Regions from separate parts of the Streptomyces sp. Je 1-369 genome, predicted to be linked through region 4. Evidence: riboswitches for the same ligand, from Rfam matches in the RefSeq annotation. Region 4 holds a riboswitch; each other region holds the start of a gene.
The links. Region 4 has a riboswitch for cobalamin ahead of NOO62_RS02295 (energy-coupling factor ABC transporter permease). Riboswitches for the same ligand answer to the same signal wherever they lie in the genome.
Positions count from the first base shown of each region.

Region 1: another riboswitch for cobalamin. It lies ahead of NOO62_RS36615 (CoA-acylating methylmalonate-semialdehyde dehydrogenase); the one in region 4 lies ahead of NOO62_RS02295 (energy-coupling factor ABC transporter permease).
Region 2: another riboswitch for cobalamin. It lies ahead of NOO62_RS15350 (ABC transporter substrate-binding protein); the one in region 4 lies ahead of NOO62_RS02295 (energy-coupling factor ABC transporter permease).
Region 3: another riboswitch for cobalamin. It lies ahead of NOO62_RS11745 (ABC transporter substrate-binding protein); the one in region 4 lies ahead of NOO62_RS02295 (energy-coupling factor ABC transporter permease).

Region 1 is NZ_CP101750.1:8,288,024-8,292,549, reverse strand. It holds gene NOO62_RS36625 (enoyl-CoA hydratase/isomerase family protein) at 1-75, opposite strand, end outside; gene NOO62_RS36620 (acyl-CoA dehydrogenase family protein) at 72-1,217, opposite strand; gene NOO62_RS36615 (CoA-acylating methylmalonate-semialdehyde dehydrogenase) at 1,232-2,731, opposite strand; cobalamin riboswitch at 2,953-3,133, opposite strand; partial or broken gene NOO62_RS36610 (helix-turn-helix transcriptional regulator) at 3,316-4,205, opposite strand; gene NOO62_RS36605 (RidA family protein) at 4,303-4,526, shown strand, end outside.
Region 2 is NZ_CP101750.1:3,369,074-3,373,599, reverse strand. It holds gene clpS (ATP-dependent Clp protease adapter ClpS) at 1-85, shown strand, start outside; gene NOO62_RS15365 (DUF2017 domain-containing protein) at 125-727, shown strand; gene NOO62_RS15360 (amino acid permease) at 1,100-2,599, shown strand; gene NOO62_RS15355 (M67 family metallopeptidase) at 2,685-3,107, shown strand; cobalamin riboswitch at 3,071-3,233, shown strand; gene NOO62_RS15350 (ABC transporter substrate-binding protein) at 3,277-4,248, shown strand; gene NOO62_RS15345 (FecCD family ABC transporter permease) at 4,254-4,526, shown strand, end outside.
Region 3 is NZ_CP101750.1:2,564,398-2,568,923, forward strand. It holds gene NOO62_RS11735 (ABC transporter ATP-binding protein) at 41-853, opposite strand; gene NOO62_RS11740 (FecCD family ABC transporter permease) at 850-1,875, opposite strand; gene NOO62_RS11745 (ABC transporter substrate-binding protein) at 1,872-2,933, opposite strand; cobalamin riboswitch at 2,999-3,185, opposite strand; gene NOO62_RS11750 (VOC family protein) at 3,214-3,672, opposite strand; gene NOO62_RS11755 (helix-turn-helix domain-containing protein) at 3,677-4,526, opposite strand, start outside.
Region 4 is NZ_CP101750.1:500,067-504,592, reverse strand. It holds gene NOO62_RS02305 (MMPL family transporter) at 1-877, shown strand, start outside; gene NOO62_RS02300 (DUF3048 domain-containing protein) at 981-1,976, opposite strand; cobalamin riboswitch at 2,244-2,428, shown strand; gene NOO62_RS02295 (energy-coupling factor ABC transporter permease) at 2,458-3,177, shown strand; gene NOO62_RS02290 (energy-coupling factor ABC transporter substrate-binding protein) at 3,177-3,596, shown strand; gene cbiQ (cobalt ECF transporter T component CbiQ) at 3,603-4,352, shown strand; gene NOO62_RS02280 (energy-coupling factor ABC transporter ATP-binding protein) at 4,349-4,526, shown strand, end outside.

The DNA of each region.
Region 1 (4,526 bases), 7.8 Mb from region 4:
CTTGGGGCGGTTGAGGATCAGGCGGCCTGCTCGGCCCTCGACGTACGTCGACACGGAGTCCTCGGCCGCCGTCATCGGACGGCCTCGGTCAGTCCGCGGGCCACGATCAGGCGCATGATCTCGTTGGTTCCTTCCAGGATCTGGTGGACCCGCAGGTCCCGGACGATCTTCTCGATGCCGTACTCGCTCAAATAGCCGTAGCCTCCGTGCAGTTGGAGGGCGCGGTCGGCCACGGAGTACCCGGTGTCGGTGGCGAATCGCTTGGCCATGGCGCACAGCTGCGGGGCGCGCGGGTCGTTCCGGTCGAGCGCGTCCGCGGCCTGGCGCACCAGCGCGCGGGCGGCGGTCAGCTCGGTGGCCATGTCGGCGAGCCGGAACCGCAGCGCCTGGGCGTCCAGGAGGGACGCGCCGAACGCCTCACGGTCGGCGAGGTGGGCCAGGCTGCGGTGCAGTGCGCTCTGGGCGCCGCCCAGGGAGCAGGCGGCGATGCCGAGCCGTCCGCCGTTGAGGCCGCTCATGGCGATGCGGAAACCCTCGCCCTCCTTGCCGAGGCGCCGGTCGGTGGGCACGCGCACGCCGTCGAGGAGCACTTGGCGGGTGGGCTGGGCGTTCCAGCCCATTTTGCGTTCGTCGGCGCCGAAGGTGAGGCCGGGGTCGTCGCGTTCGACGACGAACGCGGAGATGCCGCCGGGGCCTTCCTCGCCGGTGCGGGCCATGACGACGTACACGTGCGAGGCGCCCGCTCCGGAGATGAACTGTTTGACGCCGGTGAGGACATAAGTGTCGCCGTCGCGTTCGGCGCGGGTCCGCAGGGCGGCGGCGTCCGATCCGGCGCCCGGCTCGGTGAGGCAGTAGCTGCCCAGCGATGCCGCGGTGCACAGGTCCGGCAGCCAGCGGGCGCGCTGGTCCCCGTCGCCGTACCGGTCGATCATCCAGGCGACCATGTTGTGGATGGAGAGGTAGCCGGCGATGGAGGGGCAGCCGGTGGCGAGGGCCTCGAAGACGAGGGTGCCGTCGGTGCGGCCGAGTCCCGAACCGCCGTGCTCCTCGCGTACGTAGACACCGCCGAGGCCGAGTTCGGCGGCCTTGCGCAGCACGTCGACGGGGAAGTGCTTGTCGCGGTCCCAGGCGACGGCGTGCGGGGCGAGGTGCTCGTCGGCGAAGTCGAGCGTGACCTCGGCCAGGGCGAGCTGGTCCTTGGTGAGGGCTGTGGCCATGCTGGTCATCGCCGTCATCCCATCGTCGGGATGGTGAAGCTCGCGCCTTCCCTGGCTCCGGAGGGCCAGCGCGAGGTGACGGTCTTGGTGCGGGTGTAGAAGCGGACGGCGTCGGGGCCGTGCTGGTTGAGGTCGCCGAAGCCGGACCGCTTCCAGCCGCCGAACGTGTGGTACGCCACCGGGACGGGGATCGGCACGTTGACGCCGACCATGCCGGCGCCGACGCGGCGCGTGAAGTCGCGGGCGGTGTCGCCGTCCCTGGTGAAGATGGCGACGCCGTTGCCGTAGGGGTGTTCGCTGGGCAGGCGCAGGGCCGCCTCGTAGTCCGCGGCGCGGGTCACGCACAGCACCGGGCCGAAGATCTCCTCGCGGTAGATCCGCATGCGCGGTGAGACGCGGTCGAAGAGGGTGGCTCCGGCGAAGAAGCCGTTCTCGTGCCCGGGGAGGGTGAAGTCGCGCCCGTCCACGACGAGTTCGGCGCCTTCGTTGACGCCGATGTCCACGTAGCGGCGAACCCGGTCGAGCGCGTCGCGGCTGACCAGCGGCCCGAAGTCGGCCTCCGGGTCGTCGGAACGCCCGATGCGCAGCTCGGCGACGCGTTCCTTGAGCCGGTTGACGAGCGCGTCGGCGGTCTCCTCGCCGACGGGGACGGCGACCGCGATGGCCATGCAGCGCTCCCCCGCCGAGCCGTACCCGGCGCCGATGAGGGCGTCCACGGCCTGGTCGAGGTCGGCGTCCGGCATCACGATCATGTGGTTCTTGGCGCCGCCGAAGCACTGGGCGCGTTTGCCGTGCGCGGCGGCGGTGGCGTAGATGTGCGCGGCGACAGGAGTGGAGCCGACGAAGCCGAGCGCTTGCACGCGTGAGTCTTCCAGGAGGATGTCCACGGCGTCCTTGCCGCCGTTGACGACGTTCAGGACGCCGGGCGGCAGGCCCGCCTCCAGGAACAGTTCGGCGAGCCGGAGCGGCACGGAGGGTGCCCGTTCGGACGGCTTGAGGATGAAGGAGTTTCCGCAGGCCAGTGCGGGGGCCGCCTTCCACAGCGGGATCATCGCGGGGAAGTTGAACGGGGTGATGCCCGCGGTGACGCCGAGGGGTACGCGCAGGGAGTGCACGTCGATGCCGGAGCCGGCGTTGTCGGTGAACTCCCCCTTCTGCAGGTGCGGGATCCCGGCCGCGAACTCAACGACCTCAAGGCCGCGTTGCAGGTCGCCGTGGGCGTCGGCGACGGTCTTCCCGTGTTCGCCGGAGAGCAGCTGTGCGAGTGATTCCCGCTCTCCTTCGACGAGTTGCAGGAACCGCAGCAGCACGCGGGCGCGCCGCTGCGGATTCCACTCGCCCCATGCGCGCTGGGCGGCGTGGGCGTCGGCGATCGCCGCGGTGGTCTCTTCGCGTCCGGCCAGCGGCACGTGTGCCTGTACGGCACCGGAGTTGGGGTCGTACACGTCGGCGAAGAGCCCGGACGTGCCGGGTACGCGCTTGCCGCCGATGAAGTGTGTCAGTTCACGGACCATGAGAGCCTGCTCTCGTCAGGTGAGTCCGGGGATGGCACGACAGGCCGACGGCGCCACCGGGTGAGGCGGGCGGGCGGTTCTGTCGTGGGACGCGAAGGCTAGAAGCCGTCGTGGAGTCGAGCGCGGACCGGGGCCGGGGCCGGGGTCGTCGCTCGCTTCGCCGGTTCACCTGGGTCGTGGGTACGGACCGGTGCCATGCGTGTCTGCTCCATCCTCGTGGACAACACGGAACACCCCGCGGCCGGTATCCTGACTCCCGGATCAGCGCGCGTTCTCCCGCCTTCCCGACGGAACTTCTCCGTCAGTGGCGTATCGCTCGGCGAGAACGCACTTCCCGGTCACAGTGGCGGGACCGCGCCGGATTCACACCGGCTTCCCTGCACCGCGGGCTCTGGTCACGAACATATAGTTGGACGTCCTAGTAAGTCCACCCCCACTTTCGGCGGGGGCGGCAGGACGACGGGACGAAGGGGCGCCGCCGCAACGGTCGATCGTCGGTTACTGACCGTCCTTCAACTTGATGAGGCTCCTCCCCGTCGGGCTGGCACGCGGACCCTCTGCTGCCCACGTGCAGGACCGGATACTCACCGCCCTGAGCGGTCTTCTCGGCGAGGCGGCGGCGCGTAGAGCGCGGCGATCGCGGCGGCACGGTCGTGCAGCGACGTGCGCAACCACTCCGGGGCCAGGACCTCGGCATGCGTGGTGAGCTGCCACAGGGCCCACTCGGCGTGCCGGGCATTCTGAAAGACGAGGCCCAACCACAGCCGCCCCTCGTCCTCTCCGTCCTCGTCGCACACTGCCAGCGCCGTGGCCACGAGGTCTTTGCGACGTTCCGGGGCCACCCTTACCCGCACGGTGACCCGGTCGTCGCCGCCGTCGCGGAACCGCGTGTTGCGTTCCTGCCAGGCGCGGTCCAGGTCGACCGCTTCCGGTCGCCGCGCGGGTTCGTCGAGTGCCACTTCGGAGCCTGGCCCACAGCCGTGTAGTGGATGCGCGGCCTGTGCCCGGCGAACACCGCGCGCCGGACCTCGGCCACGATCGCCTCGGGCAGGTCTTCGCTGTCGACGCGGCGCGCGAGGAGGTCCGTCTCCGGGTCGATGAGCAAGCGTTGGGCCGCGCCCGCCGCGGAGCCCTTGAGGCTCTCGGGCAGCGCGTCGAACACCTTCAGCATGGCCGAGGCGAGCGCCGAGCCGAGGCCGAACAGCTGCGCGCCGCGCCGTGATCCGGCGACCAGAAGGGCGAGCGCCTCGTCGTGGTTCAGTCCGGTGAGTGCCGTCCGGAAGTCCGGCAGCAGCGCGAACCCGCCGTTTCGGCCGCGCTCGGCGTAGACGGGGACACCGGCCACGGAGAGCGCTTCCATGTCGCGCAGCACTGTGCGGGTGGACACCTCCAGCTCACCGGCGAGCGCGTCCGCCGTCATCCGGCCGCGCCGACGCAGGAGGAGCACCAGGAAAACCAGTCGGTCGGCGCGCATACGAAAACCCTGGCGAAATACATGACGAGGGATGTCATGTATTGCTGCGAGGCTCCTGCAAGCGATGCGAAGCAGACCGAATGGAGCGAGCGAGATCATGGAACGAAACGCAGTCAACCCGGTGACCTGGTCGACGGAGATGGGCTTCAACCAGGGCGAGCTCGTCTCCGGGCACGCACGCACCTTGTACATCTCGGGTCAGACCGCGATGAGCGGCGCAGGCAAGCCCGAACACGACGGTGACATGGCCGCGCAACTGGCGCTGAGCGTCGACAACGTGAAGGCGGTGCTCACCGAGTCCGGCATGTCCCTCGCGAACCT
Region 2 (4,526 bases), 2.9 Mb from region 4:
CGGCAGCCGCGAGGAGATGGAGCGCGACGTACAGGCCATGCACGGATACGGGCTGTGGGCCACCCTTCAGCAGGACCGCAAGTAGCGGGCCGGAAGCAGCGGACCGGAAGTAGCGACGCATCTGATGCCAGGACAATTCGAAGCGATCCCCGGCGGCGGCGCCGCCGTCGCGCTCGACGAGGTCGAGATCTCGATCATCCGCTCCCTCGCCGTGCAGCTCCTGGAGCTGATCGGGCCGGGTCCCGGCGGCGAGGTCTCCGACGACCCGCTCGCGGAGATCTTCGCCGAGGGGCCGAGCGAGCCGCCCGCCGATCCGGTGATGCAGCGTCTGCTGCCCGACGCGTACGGCGGTCCGGGGAGCGAGAACGGCGCGAGCGACGCGGACGAACTGCGGGCGTATTCGGCGGAATTCCGGCGCTTCACGGAGAACGACCTGCGGGCCAAGAAGCGTGACGACGCCCTGGTCGTCATCCGTTCGCTCGACTCGATGACGGCGTCGGGCGAGGGCGGAGCTGTCCTGAAACTGTCGGTCGAGGAGTCCCAGCGGTGGCTGGCGGCCCTCAACGACCTCCGGCTCGCGATCGGCACGCGCCTCGAAGTGAGCGACGAGGACGACGCCGATCTCCTCTACCGCCTGCCGGACTCCGACCCCCGCAAGCCGATGGTGATGGCCTACCTCTGGCTCGGCGGACTGCAGGAGACGCTGGTCGGGACGTTGCTGGACTGATTCCGGGCAGAAGTTCATGCAGAATGCAGCAAAATTTGTTGTAGTGGACAGGTTCTGCCCGCCCGGAGCGTGGTTCGCTCAGCGGAGCCTCAAATCCGGATAACGATCCCGTCAAGTCATTGCCCTGCTTTGCTCTGTCAAGGGTGCTTTGTCCGCTTCTTCCTGTGGTGTGCGCCACAGGTGGCTCATTCCCTCACTGTTGCCACCGTGATAAATCTTCACGACCGCTCGGTGACGCCACCCATGTCACCGAGGGCGCTTCAGCCGGCAGACCGCCGGTAGCACTCCATCCATATCCGGGGGGATCAGGACCTGATCCGCAGCCACAACGCAGATGTGCGGGCGCGGATCAGCATGGAGAAAGGCGTCACCATGACCTCAGTGCAGGTCGAAGAGCACCACGACGGGCACGACGGCAATGGGGTCGTGCACGGCTCGTCCGGCGAGGGCGAGGGATACCAGCGCGGGCTCGGAGCCCGACAGATCCAGATGATCGCGATCGGCGGTGCCATCGGCACCGGCCTGTTCCTCGGCGCGGGCAAGGCCATCCACAAGGCCGGACCGAGCCTCATCCTGGCGTACGCCATCGCGGGCCTCGTCATCTTCTTCATCATGCGGGCGCTCGGCGAGCTCCTCATGTACCGGCCCGTGTCCGGCTCCTTCTCGGAGTACGCACGCGAGTTCATGGGCCCGTTCTTCGGATTCGTGACCGGCTGGACGTACTGGCTCTTCTGGGTCGTCACCGGCATCACCGAAGTCACCGCGGCCGCCCAGTACATGCAGTACTGGACCCACGACTCATTCCCGCAATGGGCCTACGCGCTGGTCTTCACCGTCATCCTGTACGGCGCGAACCTCATCTCCGTGAAGCTCTTCGGCGAGCTCGAGTTCTGGTTCTCGATGGTCAAGGTCACCGCCATCATCGGCATGATCCTGATCTGCGTCGGCATCCTCACCATCGGCTTCTCCGACGCCGGTGACACCGCCACCGTGGCCCACCTGTGGAACCAGGGCGGTTTCTTCCCCAACGGCATCGGCTCCACGCTGATGACCCTGCAGATCGTGATGTTCGCCTTCCTCGCCGTCGAGCTCGTCGGCGTCACCGCGGGCGAGTCCAAGGACCCGAAGACCGTCCTGCCCAAGGCCATCAACACCGTGCCGTGGCGCATCGCCGTCTTCTACGTCGGCGCCCTCATCATGATCCTGTCGGTCGTCCCGTGGACCTCCTTCAAGCCCGGCGTCTCACCGTTCGTCGCCGCCTTCGAGGAGATGGGCCTCGGCGTCGGCGCCGCCATCGTGAACTTCGTGGTCCTCACCGCCGCGCTCTCCTCCTGCAACTCCGGCATGTACTCCACCGGCCGCATGCTGCGCGACCTGGCGATGAACGGCCAGGGCCCCAAGTTCTTCACCAAGCTCACGAAGAACGGCCTGCCGCTGATCGGCACCACGGCCTCCGCCGCGTTCATGCTGGTCGGCGTCTGGATCAACTACCAGTGGCCGGGCGAGGCGTTCAACTACGTCGTCTCCTTCGCCACCATCTCCGGCATGTGGGCCTGGATCATGATCCTGGCCTGCCAGATCCGCTACCGTCGCAAGGCCGACCGCGGCGAGCTGCCGCAGTCCACCTTCCGCGCCCCGGGAGCCCCGTACACCAGCTGGTTCGCCCTGCTCTTCATCGGCATGGTCATCGTGATGATGGGCATCGACAAGGACGCGCGTATCTCCCTGTACGCCGCTCCGGTCTGGGCCGCGATCCTGACCGTGTCGTACCTGGTGCTCAAGAGCCGCAACCCGCAGGCCGCGGCCTTCAACAAGCGGAAGGTCGGCGTCTCCGGCGAGTCCTCCTCGGACGACTCCCTCTCCAAGGACTGAGGCTCCCCAAGGCCCCCGTCCAGCATTCGGGCCCGCCCGTACCACACTTCGGTACGCGCGGGCCCCTCTGCTTATCCTGGCTGCCATGCTGACCATCACCCAGGCCCTCCACGACCAGATCGTCGCGCACGCGCGCCAGGACCACCCCGACGAGGCGTGCGGCGTGGTCGCGGGCCCGGAGGGCACCGGGCGCCCCGAGCGGTTCATCCCGATGCTGAACGCCGCACGGTCGCCCACGTTCTACGAGTTCGACTCGGGTGACCTGCTCAAGCTCTACCGCGAGATGGACGACCGCGACGAGGAGCCGGTGATCGTCTACCACTCGCACACCGCGACCGAGGCGTACCCCTCGCGCACCGACATCACCTACGCCAACGAGCCCGGCGCGCACTACGTCCTGGTCTCCACCGCGGACACCGACGACGCGGGCCCCTTCCAGTTCCGCTCGTACCGGATCGTGAACGGCGAGGTCACCGAAGAAGAGGTAAAGGTCGTCGAGGCATACTGAGCTTTACTCATGAGGGCGGCAGGACCCAGGAAGCCGGTGCGAACCCGGCACGGTCCCGCCACTGTGACCCCACCCCGACACCGGGGCCGGGGGAGTCAGGAACTGACCTGCCGCCCTTCTCCACGCAACGCAGGGGACGCGGAAATCCCCTGAAGGAGGAAGTTCAGCCATGTCCCGCCGTCACACCGGCATACGCGCCCTCGCCGCCGCGGCCCTGCTCGTCCCGCTCGCCGCGTGCTCCTCGTCGGACGCAGGCGGTGACACCGAGCCCGCCGCCAAGGCCGCCGGATTCCCGTACACCGTCACCAACTGCGGTGTGCGAACGACGTACGACGCACCCCCGAAGCGCGCCGTCACCATGAACCAGCACACCACCGAAGTGATGCTGGAACTCGGCCTCAAGGACCACCTCACCGGCACGGCCTACCTCGACGACAAGGTCCTGCCCAAGTATGAGAAGGCGTACGACTCCGTGCCCGTCGTCGCCAAGGAGTACCCCTCCTACGAGAAGCTGCTCGCCGCCAACCCCGACTTCGTCTACGGCGGCTACGCGAGCGCCTTCCTCGCGGGCGACGGCCGCAGCCGCTCCGCGCTCGCCAAGTCCGGCATCAAGAGCCGCCTCAACGTGGAGGGCTGCGCCAAGAAGCCCGTCTCCATGGACGACGTCTACCGCGAGGTCCGCGAGGTCGGCTCCACCTTCGGGGTGCGGGCCCGCGCGGACCGGTGGGTCAGCGGCGCACAGCGCGCACTCGCCGCCACCGCCGAGAAGACCAAGGGCAGGAAACCCCTCTCCGTCTTCGTCTACGACAGCGGCGACAAGACCGCGTTCACGGCGGGCGGCCGCGGCATCGGCAACGACATCATCAAGCGGGCGGGCGGCCGCAACGTCTTCGCCCACGTGGACAAGTCCTTCAGCGACGCGTCCTGGGAGTCCGTCGTGAAGAACAAGCCCGAGACCATCCTCATCCTCGACTACGGCGCCACGACCGTCGCCCAGAAGAAGAAGCGCCTCCTCGACGACCCCGCCCTCCAGGACGTCCCCGCCATCAAGAACAAGAGCTTCGCCGTGCTGCCCCTGTCGGACATGGTCACAGGAGTACGAGCACCCGAGGCGGTGAGGAAGCTGGCGGCGCAGCTGTGAAGCGCATGCGCTACGCCACCGTCATCACCACGCTCTGCGCGGCCCTCGCGGTGGCCGTCATGGCAGGGGTGGCCCTCGGCTCCGTCCGCATCCCGACCGCCGACGTCCTGGAGATCCTCACGGGACGCGCGGGCCCCTCCCCGTTCCGCACCATCGTCCTGGACGTCCGGCTCCCGCGGGTCATCCTCGGAGCCACCGTCGGAGCCGGCCTCGCCGTCATCGGCACCGTCCTCCAGGCCCTCGTCCGCAACCCCCTCGCCGACCCGTTCCTGCTCGGC
Region 3 (4,526 bases), 2.1 Mb from region 4:
GCGGTCAGTCTCCGTTGTCGCGCTGACTTCGCGGAACCATTTACGGCCGCAGGAAGCGCACCGAGGGGCGGCCGCCCTCCGGGACGCCGCCCAGGCCCGCGTTCTCCTCCGGCGTCACCACCGCCCTCACCCCGTACACCTCCGCGATCAGCTTCTCCGTGATGACCTCCGCCGGTGTGCCCGACGCGTACGCCGTGCCCTCCTTGAGGATCAGCAGCTGGTCGCAGAACATCGACGCCAGGTTGAGGTCGTGCAGCGCGATCACGCTGGTGACGGGGAGTTCGGCGACCAGGGACAGCAGGTCCAGCTGGTGCTGGATGTCCAGGTGGTTGGTCGGCTCGTCGAGGAGGAGTTCGCGGGGCTCCTGGGCCAGGGCGCGGGCGATCTGGACGCGCTGGCGTTCGCCGCCGGAGAGCGTGTGCCAGGCCTGGGCGGCGCGTTCGGTGAGTCCGGTGCGGGCGAGGGCCTCGCGTACGGCCCGCTCGTCGTGGGGCGTGGGCGTCGACCAGGCGCGGCGGTGCGGGATGCGGCCGAGGCGTACGACGTCCCGTACGGTCAGTTCGACCTGCGTCGCCGCGTGCTGCTCCACCACGGCGATCCGCCGGGCCACCGCTCGGCGTCCCGTGTCCGACAGGGTGCGGCCGTCCAGGGTGACCACCCCGGACGCCGGGGCCAGGACGCCCGCGAGCAGGCGCAGGAGCGTGGACTTGCCCGATCCGTTGGGGCCGAGGAGCCCGACGGTGGCGCCGGTGGGTGGGGCGAGGCTGACGCCGTCGACGATGAGACGGCCGCCCGCCTCCCTGCTGACCCGGTCCGCTCGCAGGCCCGTGTCGACGGTGCTCGGAGAGGTCACGTCGTCCTCCTCGTCCTGTACAGCACCGCCACGAACGCCGGTACGCCGATGAGTGACGTCACCACGCCGACCGGGACCTCCTGCGGGTCGAGCGCCGTGCGGGCCAGCGTGTCCACCCAGACCAGGAAGACCGCTCCCGCGAGCGCCGTGACCGGGAGGAGCCTGGCGTGCCCGGAGCCGACGACCGCGCGGGCCGCGTGCGGCAGGACAAGGCCGACGAAGCCGATGGCGCCCGCCGAGCTGACCAGGGCCGCCGTGAGCAGCGCCGTCGTGCAGAGCAGGACGAGCCGGGTGCGGGCCACCCGGACGCCGAGCGCCGCCGCGGCCTCCGGGCCGAACGCGAAGGCGTCGAGCGTACGGGCGTGGCCGAGGCAGACGACCAGCGCGGCCACGAGCACCGCGCCGCACAGCCACACGTCGGTCCAGCCGACTCCGCTGAGCGAGCCGAGGAGCCAGAACAGCACGCCGCGTGTCGTCTCCGCGTCGCCCGCCGTGAGGACGACGAACGACGTGAGCGCGGAGAAGAGCTGCATGGCCGCGACGCCCGACAGCACGACACGGTCCGTGGTGTCGCCGAGGGTGTGGCTGAGGAGCAGGACGAGTGCGAAGGAGCAGAGCGCGCCCGCGAAGGCGCCCGCGGAGACGGACACCACTCCCCCGCCGACGCCGAGGACGACGACCGCGACCGCTCCCGTGGACGCCCCGGACGACACCCCGAGCACGAAGGGGTCGGCGAGCGGGTTGCGGAGCAGGGACTGCATGACCGCCCCGCAGACCGCGAGGCCCGCGCCGCAGACGGCGGCGAGCACGGTGCGCGGCATCCGCAGGTTCCAGACGATGCCGTCCCTGATCGGGGTGAGCGGGCTGTCGCCCCAGCCGAGGTGGGCCGCGACGGTCGACCACACGTCGGGCACGGAGATGTCCGCGGGGCCGATGGTGACGGCCACGGAGACGGAGAGGACGAGCGCGGCGACCCCGGCGAGCCACAGCAGCGCCTGCCGCACGCGGGCGACCTCCGTCACTTGACCAGCCCGAACTTCCGCAGACCCGCCGCTACTTGCTCGATGCCGTCGACCGTGCGGATCGTGGGGTTCATGGCCTGGCCGCTGAGCAGGACGTACCGCTTCTTCTTCACGGCCGTCAGGTTCTTGGTCGCCGGGTTGGTCTCCAGGAACTTGATCTTCGCCGCGGCGCTCTCCGCGGACTGCGACTTGCGGGTGAGGTCACCGATGACGAGGACGTCGGGGTCGCGGTCGGCGACGGTCTCCCAGTTGATCTGGGGCCATTCCTCGTGGGTGTCGTCGAAGACGTTCTTCGCGCCGAGTTCGCGGGTGATGATGCCGGGGGCGCCGCAGCAGCCCGCCAGGTACGGGGCGTCGGAGTTGGCGAACCAGTACAGGAGCGTGGCGTCGGAGGCGTCGATGTCCTCGGTCGCCTTCGTGACGCGGCTCTTGAGGTCGGCGACCAGCCGTTCGCCGCGCTTCTCGACGTGGAAGACCTTCGCCAGGTCGCGCACCTCGCCGTAGACGGTGTCCATGGTGAGGGTCTTGACGCGCTTGCCGTCGCCGCCGCCGTCGTTGTCCTTGCCCGCGCAGTCGCTGGGCGAGACATAGACCGGGACGTTGAGCTCGTCGAACTTCGCGCGGTCGGCGACGCCTCCCTTGCCGACCGTGTAGAGGAAGGACGCGCTGACGAAGTCCGGCTCCTTGGAGAGGACCTTCTCCAGCGACGGGTAGCGGTCGGCGAGCCGCTCGACCTTCGCGTTCTCCTTCTCCAGGTTCTTCGGTACCGGGTCGGTCCAGGTACCGGTGCCCACCATGCGGTCGGCGAGGCCGAGGGAGAGGAGGATCTCCGTGGAGCCCTGGTCGAGGGAGACGGCGCGCTGCGGCGGTGCCGGGACCTTCGCGTCCTTGCCGCAGGAGGTGACCGTGACCGGGAAGCCTTCGGCGCTCTTGTCCGCCTTGTCCGCCTTGTCAGCCTTGTCGGTGGACTCCCCGGTCTTCTCCGTGGAGCCGCCGCACGCGGTGAGCGCGAACAGGCAGGCGCAGAGGAGGGCGGATATACGGGCTGTCGAGGACACGTGATCCCTTGAGTGTCACGGCTCATACGCGGAGCCTGGCCTGCGTCGGACCCCCGCCGCCGGGTGGGCGGCCGGAGGGCGCCAGCAGGTCTTCGGACTCGGGGATCGGCCGGGCGGGGCGCCTTCCCGGGCGTCTCGCGACACCCAGTGGCCGTGGCCCCGCCCGTCCCCCTCACCGCTGCGCGTCAGTTCCGGATTCGCACCGGATTCCCTGGCCCAGGTGTGGGTTTGACTGGCTTGCGCAAGTTATCACGCGGCTTGATGGGCCCGGCCCGCCGCCTTACGGGCCGGGCGTGGACGTCGGCGCGGGCCGCGGCTCACCCCGGTACGTACCGAAGGACCAGCGGTTGCCCTCCGGGTCCTCGATGCCGAATTCGCGGCTTCCGTAGGGCTTGTCCTCGATCTCACCGGTGACCTTCACGCCGGCCTCCACGAGTCGTCGGTACAGGTCGTCCACGTGGTCGGTGACGACGTAGGCGCCCGCACCGCCGGGCCTGCCGCAGGTGGCCTCGTCGGCCGGGTCGTACGAGCCGAGCATGACGCCGCCGCCCTCGGGCCAGTCGAGCTGGGCGTGGGCGACGCGGCCCTCGTCCTCATAGACGGCGGTCCGCAGGAAGCCGACGGTGCCGACGAGGAAGTCGATCAGGGCGGGGGCGTCCTGCGCCCGGAGGCCCGGCCAGATCGCCGGGGCGGGCGTGCTGAGCTGCTGTTCTGTCGTGGTGTTCCGGTTGGTGTCCATGCCTCTACTCTTCGCTCCTGGCGTGCGCCCCGGCTTGGATATTCCGGCACTCTTCGGCCAGCCAGCGGGTGGGGGTCTCGCCGGTGTACTGCCGGAAGTCGCGTACGAGGTGGGAGTGGTCGTAGTACCCGGTGTCGGCCGCGACCCCGGCCAGGTCCGGCGGGGCGCCCGCCGCGACGGCGCGGGTCACGGTGGCCTTGGCGTGCTGGAAGCGCATCAGGCGGGCGGCCTGTTTGGGGGTGAGTCCCGTCTCGGCGCGGAACAGCGCGGTCATCCTGCGTTCGCTGAGCGCGACGTGCCGGGAGAGGCCGCCGAGGGTGCCCGCGCCCCGGTGCCTGGCCAGCCACGCCCATGCCTCCGCGACCTCGGGGCGGACGGATCCGGCGGCGCGGTCCGTAGCCGCGCGCCGCCTCAGATAGGCCGACAGGAGGGCGAAGCGGTCCTCCCAGCGGTCCAGCTCGCACAGCCGCTCGCGGATCTCCGCGGCCGGGTCGCCGAGCACGTCCGTGCCGCCGACGACGAGCTGCCCGGTGAGCCCGGCGGCGGGCAGGCCGAGGAGGGCGCGGGCCGCGAGGGGATGCACGGCGAGCTGGATGCCCGCCTCGTGCTCGGGCTGGACGACGTACGCGGGGCTCTGGTGCAGGCCGCCCACGATGATGTCGGTGCGCGTCGCGTCCGGTCCCGTCGCCCGGTCCGGGGTGCTGCCGGTGGCGATGGTCCCGTCCAGGGAGAAGATCACCGTCAGATACGGCGAAGGGAGCCCCCGGTGCAGCCCTGGCCGCTGCCCCGCGGTGCGGTAGCCGACCGCGGAGACGACCATGCCGTCGAGCCGTGGAGCGGCGCGGACGAACTCA
Region 4 (4,526 bases):
CGACGGCGTCGTCGCCGTGACGCCCGCCCAGGCCAACAAGGCCGGCGACACCGCGATCCTGAACGTCATCCCCAAGACGGGCCCGAGCGACCACGAGACCGAGGAACTGGTCAAGTCGATCCGCTCGACCGCCGACGGCATCGGCGCCGACACCGGCTCCGAGATCCTGGTCACCGGCCAGACCGCGATGACCATCGACTTCTCGCAGACGCTCGACGACGCGCTCCTGCCCTACCTCGGCCTGGTCGTCGGACTCGCCTTCCTGCTCCTGATGCTGGTGTTCCGCTCCGTTCTGGTCCCGCTCAAGGCGGCGCTCGGCTTCCTGCTCTCGGTGGCAGCCGCGCTCGGCGCCGTGGTCGCGGTCTTCCAGTGGGGCTGGCTCGCCGACATCGTGGGCGTCGACCAGCCGGGCCCGATCATGAGCATGATGCCGATCTTCATGATCGGTGTGGTCTTCGGCCTGGCGATGGACTACGAGGTCTTCCTCGTGACCCGGATGCGCGAGGCGTACGTCCACGGGGCGCGCCCCGGCGAGTCGGTCGTGACCGGCTTCACCCACGGCGGACGGGTCGTGGCCGCGGCCGCGATCATCATGATCAGCGTCTTCTCCGGCTTCATCATGGAGAACGACGACATGATCAAGATGATGGGCTTCGGTCTCGCCATCGCCGTCCTCTTCGACGCCTTCGTGGTCCGCATGGCGATCGTGCCCGCCGTCCTCGCGCTGCTCGGCAAGTCCGCCTGGTGGCTGCCGCGCTGGCTGGACAAGGTGCTGCCGAACGTGGACGTGGAGGGCGAGAAGCTCCACAGGAACCTCGGCGACACCGGGACGCCCGACGCCGAGACGGACCGGGAGCTGGCCCCTGTGGGCCGCTGACACACCGCGGCACCCGCTGAGCGGGCCGGCCGGGACACCCCACACGTGGGGGAGTGCCCCGACCGGCCCGCTCGGTCGTTCCCGGAGGTTGTGGCGGAGGGGCTCAGCGGCGGTCCGCGTAGACCATCCAGACCTGGCCGGGCGCGAAGGGCATCGGCTCGCCGTTCGGCCGGGTGAACGTGGTGCCGCCGTCGGCCGTGGGACGCTGCCAGCGCGTCGCGTACCGCTTGCCGTCGCGCAGCACCGTCGCCCTGCCGCGGCCGACCGTCTCGATGTACGGCGTCGCCGCGCCGTTGACGTCCTTGAAGCGCGACGGACGCATGTTCACGTACTGGATCACGATGGTGCGGGCGCCGAGCTGCCGCCCCGACGTGCCGCGGGCCGGGGCGCCGTCGAAGGACGCGAGCCAGCGGCCCTGCCGCCGCGACCAGCGGAAGGTGTGGCTCGCGGCGGCGTACCTGACGGTCCGCGCGGCGGTGCGCGCGCCGCCCGCCGGAGCCGGGCCGAAGCGGAAGCCGACGTCGGCCGGGCGGTCGGCCCGCGGAGCCGAACGCAGCAGGGCCTCGGGGTGGACGAAGAGGTTGTGCGGGGCGGGCCGCCCGCCGTGCCGGAAGTACGCGCCGGGCACCCGGCCCTGCGAGCGTGCGTGCAGCGGCGAGTTCCGCAGCACCTTCTGCAGGGCGCTGCGCACCCCGGAGTACGCGAGGGCAGGACGCCCGAACTGGCGCAGGAGCTCGATGTCCGACTCGCGGGCACTGCGCACCGGTCCGACGGCCTTCGGAAGTTTGCTGGAGTACACGCCCATCAGGCGGCTCATGCCGCCCTCGACCTTCTCCACGTAGACGAGGTCCGCCCGGTCGAGACCGGTGTGTGGCCGGGCGTGGCGCGCGTTGTCGAACTTCACGGCGAGCACCGGGTTCTGCGGTGCCGACTGCCCGGTGAAGGGCGAGGTGGTCCGAGGGGCCGGGGTGTCCTCGGGGGAGTGGGCGCTCGCGTACGAGGGGGCTCCCACGGTGAGCGAGGCCGTGGCGGCCAGCGCGAGCACTGTCGCGCCGATGCGAGTGCGACGGTCGGCCCGGACTCTCGATGCTGCCTTCAAGGCGTCTCCATTCGTGGCGGGGCGGCAGCCGCACACGTACCTCCCGCGCCGGTACGCCCAATCACGCCTGGGCCATCCACCGACACCCCGTCACTCTTTCCGGGGGCCGAACCGCGTGGCGCCGCACCGAATGGCGCCCCGGACGCGTACACCGGCACTTCCTCCGGCCCGTCACAGCCGCTGAACAGGGGCGTACGCGGTGGTATGCGCGCTCGCGCGTGCCACCGCCGCGACCCGCCCGCAAGTTGTCAGCACGTCTGATGCGCACTAATGTCACCACGCCTTGGTGAACGGGAAATCCGGTGTGATGCCGGTGCGGCCCTCGCCACTGTGATCGGGAAGTCCGGCTCCAGCCCTCGCGGCAGCCACTGGGTACGCACGTACCCGGGAAGGCGGAGTCCGGTCGGTACGACCCGTCAGCCAGGAGACCGGCCAAGGCGCGTTGTCCATCCACGAGGTGCTGGAGAGGGTCTGCCGAGCCATGCACATAGCCGAGGGTTTCCTCCCACCGGCGCACGCGATCGCCTGGGGCGTAGCGTCCGCGCCGTTCGTCGTCCACGGAGTCCGCTCCCTGACCCGTGAAGTCAAGGAACACCCGGAGAGCACGCTGCTCCTCGGCGCCTCCGGGGCCTTCACCTTTGTCCTTTCCGCCCTGAAGATCCCCTCCGTGACGGGCAGTTGCTCGCACCCGACGGGGACCGGGCTCGGGGCGATCCTGTTCCGCCCGCCGATCATGACGGTGCTCGGAACCATCACCCTGCTCTTCCAGGCGCTGCTGCTCGCCCACGGCGGGCTCACCACCCTGGGCGCCAACGTCTTCTCCATGGCGATCGTCGGGCCCTGGGCGGGCTACGCCGTCTACCGGCTCCTGAAGCGGTACGACGTGCCGCTCATGGTCGCCGTGTTCTTCGGCGCGTTCGTCGCCGACCTGTCCACGTACTGCGTCACCAGCGTCCAGCTGGCCCTGGCGTTCCCCGACCCCAGCAGCGGCTTCCTGGGCGCCCTGGGCAAGTTCGGCGGCATCTTCGCCGTCACGCAGATCCCGCTCGCGGTCAGCGAGGGCCTGCTCACCGTCCTGGTGATGCGGCTGCTCGTGCAGTCGAGCAAGGGCGAACTCACCCGCCTCGGCGTGCTCTTGCAGCGCAAGCAGCCGACCGAGACGACCAAGTCGACCGAGACGCAGACGGGGGCCAGCGCCTGATGAGCCGTAACGCGAAGATCAACACCCTGCTGCTCCTCATCGTGGCCGCACTCGCCGTGCTGCCCATCGCGCTCGGGCTCGGCGACGACGAGGAGGAGCCGTTCGCCGGGGCCGACGCCCAGGCCGAGACGGCGATCACCGAGATCGAGCCGGACTACGAGCCGTGGTTCTCGCCGCTGTACGAGCCCCCGTCCGGCGAGGTCGAGTCGGCGCTCTTCGCCCTCCAGGCGGCCCTCGGCGCGGGAGTCCTCGCCTACTACTTCGGGCTCCGCAAGGGCCGCAAGCAGGGCGCGGAGCTGGGCATTGAGCAGGGCGCGGAGCAGGCACGCGCGGAGCAGGCGCGCACGGAGCGCCGGGCCGAGCCCGCCGGGGATCCGGCCGACGCGGACAGAAGCCGGGCCGAGACCGAGCAGGTCTGATCCGGCGTGCTGCCCATCGACGCGGCGGCGCACAGCAGTCGCTGGCGCCGCCGGCACCCCGTGGACAAGGCCGTGCTCGGACTCGGCCTCACCGTCCTCGCCATCTCGCTGCCGCCCTGGCCGGGCGCCGCCCTGGTCCTGGCCGCCGCGCTCGTCCTGCTGCTCGGCCCCGCGGGTGTGCCGCCCCGCAAACTGTGGCGCGCCTACCGCGTGCCACTCGGCTTCTGCGTCACCGGCGCCCTCACCCTGCTCGTCCAAGTGGGCGGCCCCGACGGGTTCGTGACGTTCGCGGAGGGCGGTCCGGCGCGCGCCGGCGGACTGCTCCTGCGGACCTCAGCCGCCTCGCTCGGCGTGCTGCTCTTCGCCTTCACCACCCCGATGTCGGACCTGCTCCCGCGCCTGGTGAAGGCGGGCGTGCCCGCGCCGGTCGTGGACGTGGCACTCGTCACGTACCGGATGAGCTTCCTGCTCCTGGACTCCATGAGCCGCATCCGGCAGGCGCAGGCCGCGCGCCTCGGCCACACCACCCGCGCCGCCACCTGGCGCTCCCTCGCCGGTCTCGGCGCCACCGCGTTCGTACGCGCCTTCGACCGGGCGAGCCGCTTGCAAGCAGGCCTCGCCGGGCGCGGCTACGACGGCACCCTGCGCGTACTCGTGCCCGAGGCCCGCGTCTCGCGCCCCTTCATCGCCGCGGGCGCGGCACTTCTCGTGGGCCTGGTGGCCCTCACCCTCGTACTGGAAAGGTTCCTCCCATGAGCGAGCCGAGGGCTCTTCGCGAGCCGGACGCTCCCGCAGGACCGCACGCGTCCGTGGTCGCCCTCCACGCGGCGGCGTACGCGTACGAGGACGGGCCCACCGTCCTCAGCGGCCTGGACTTCGACGTCGTCGACGGGCGCGCGCTCGCCCTGCTCGGGCGCAACGGCAGCGGCA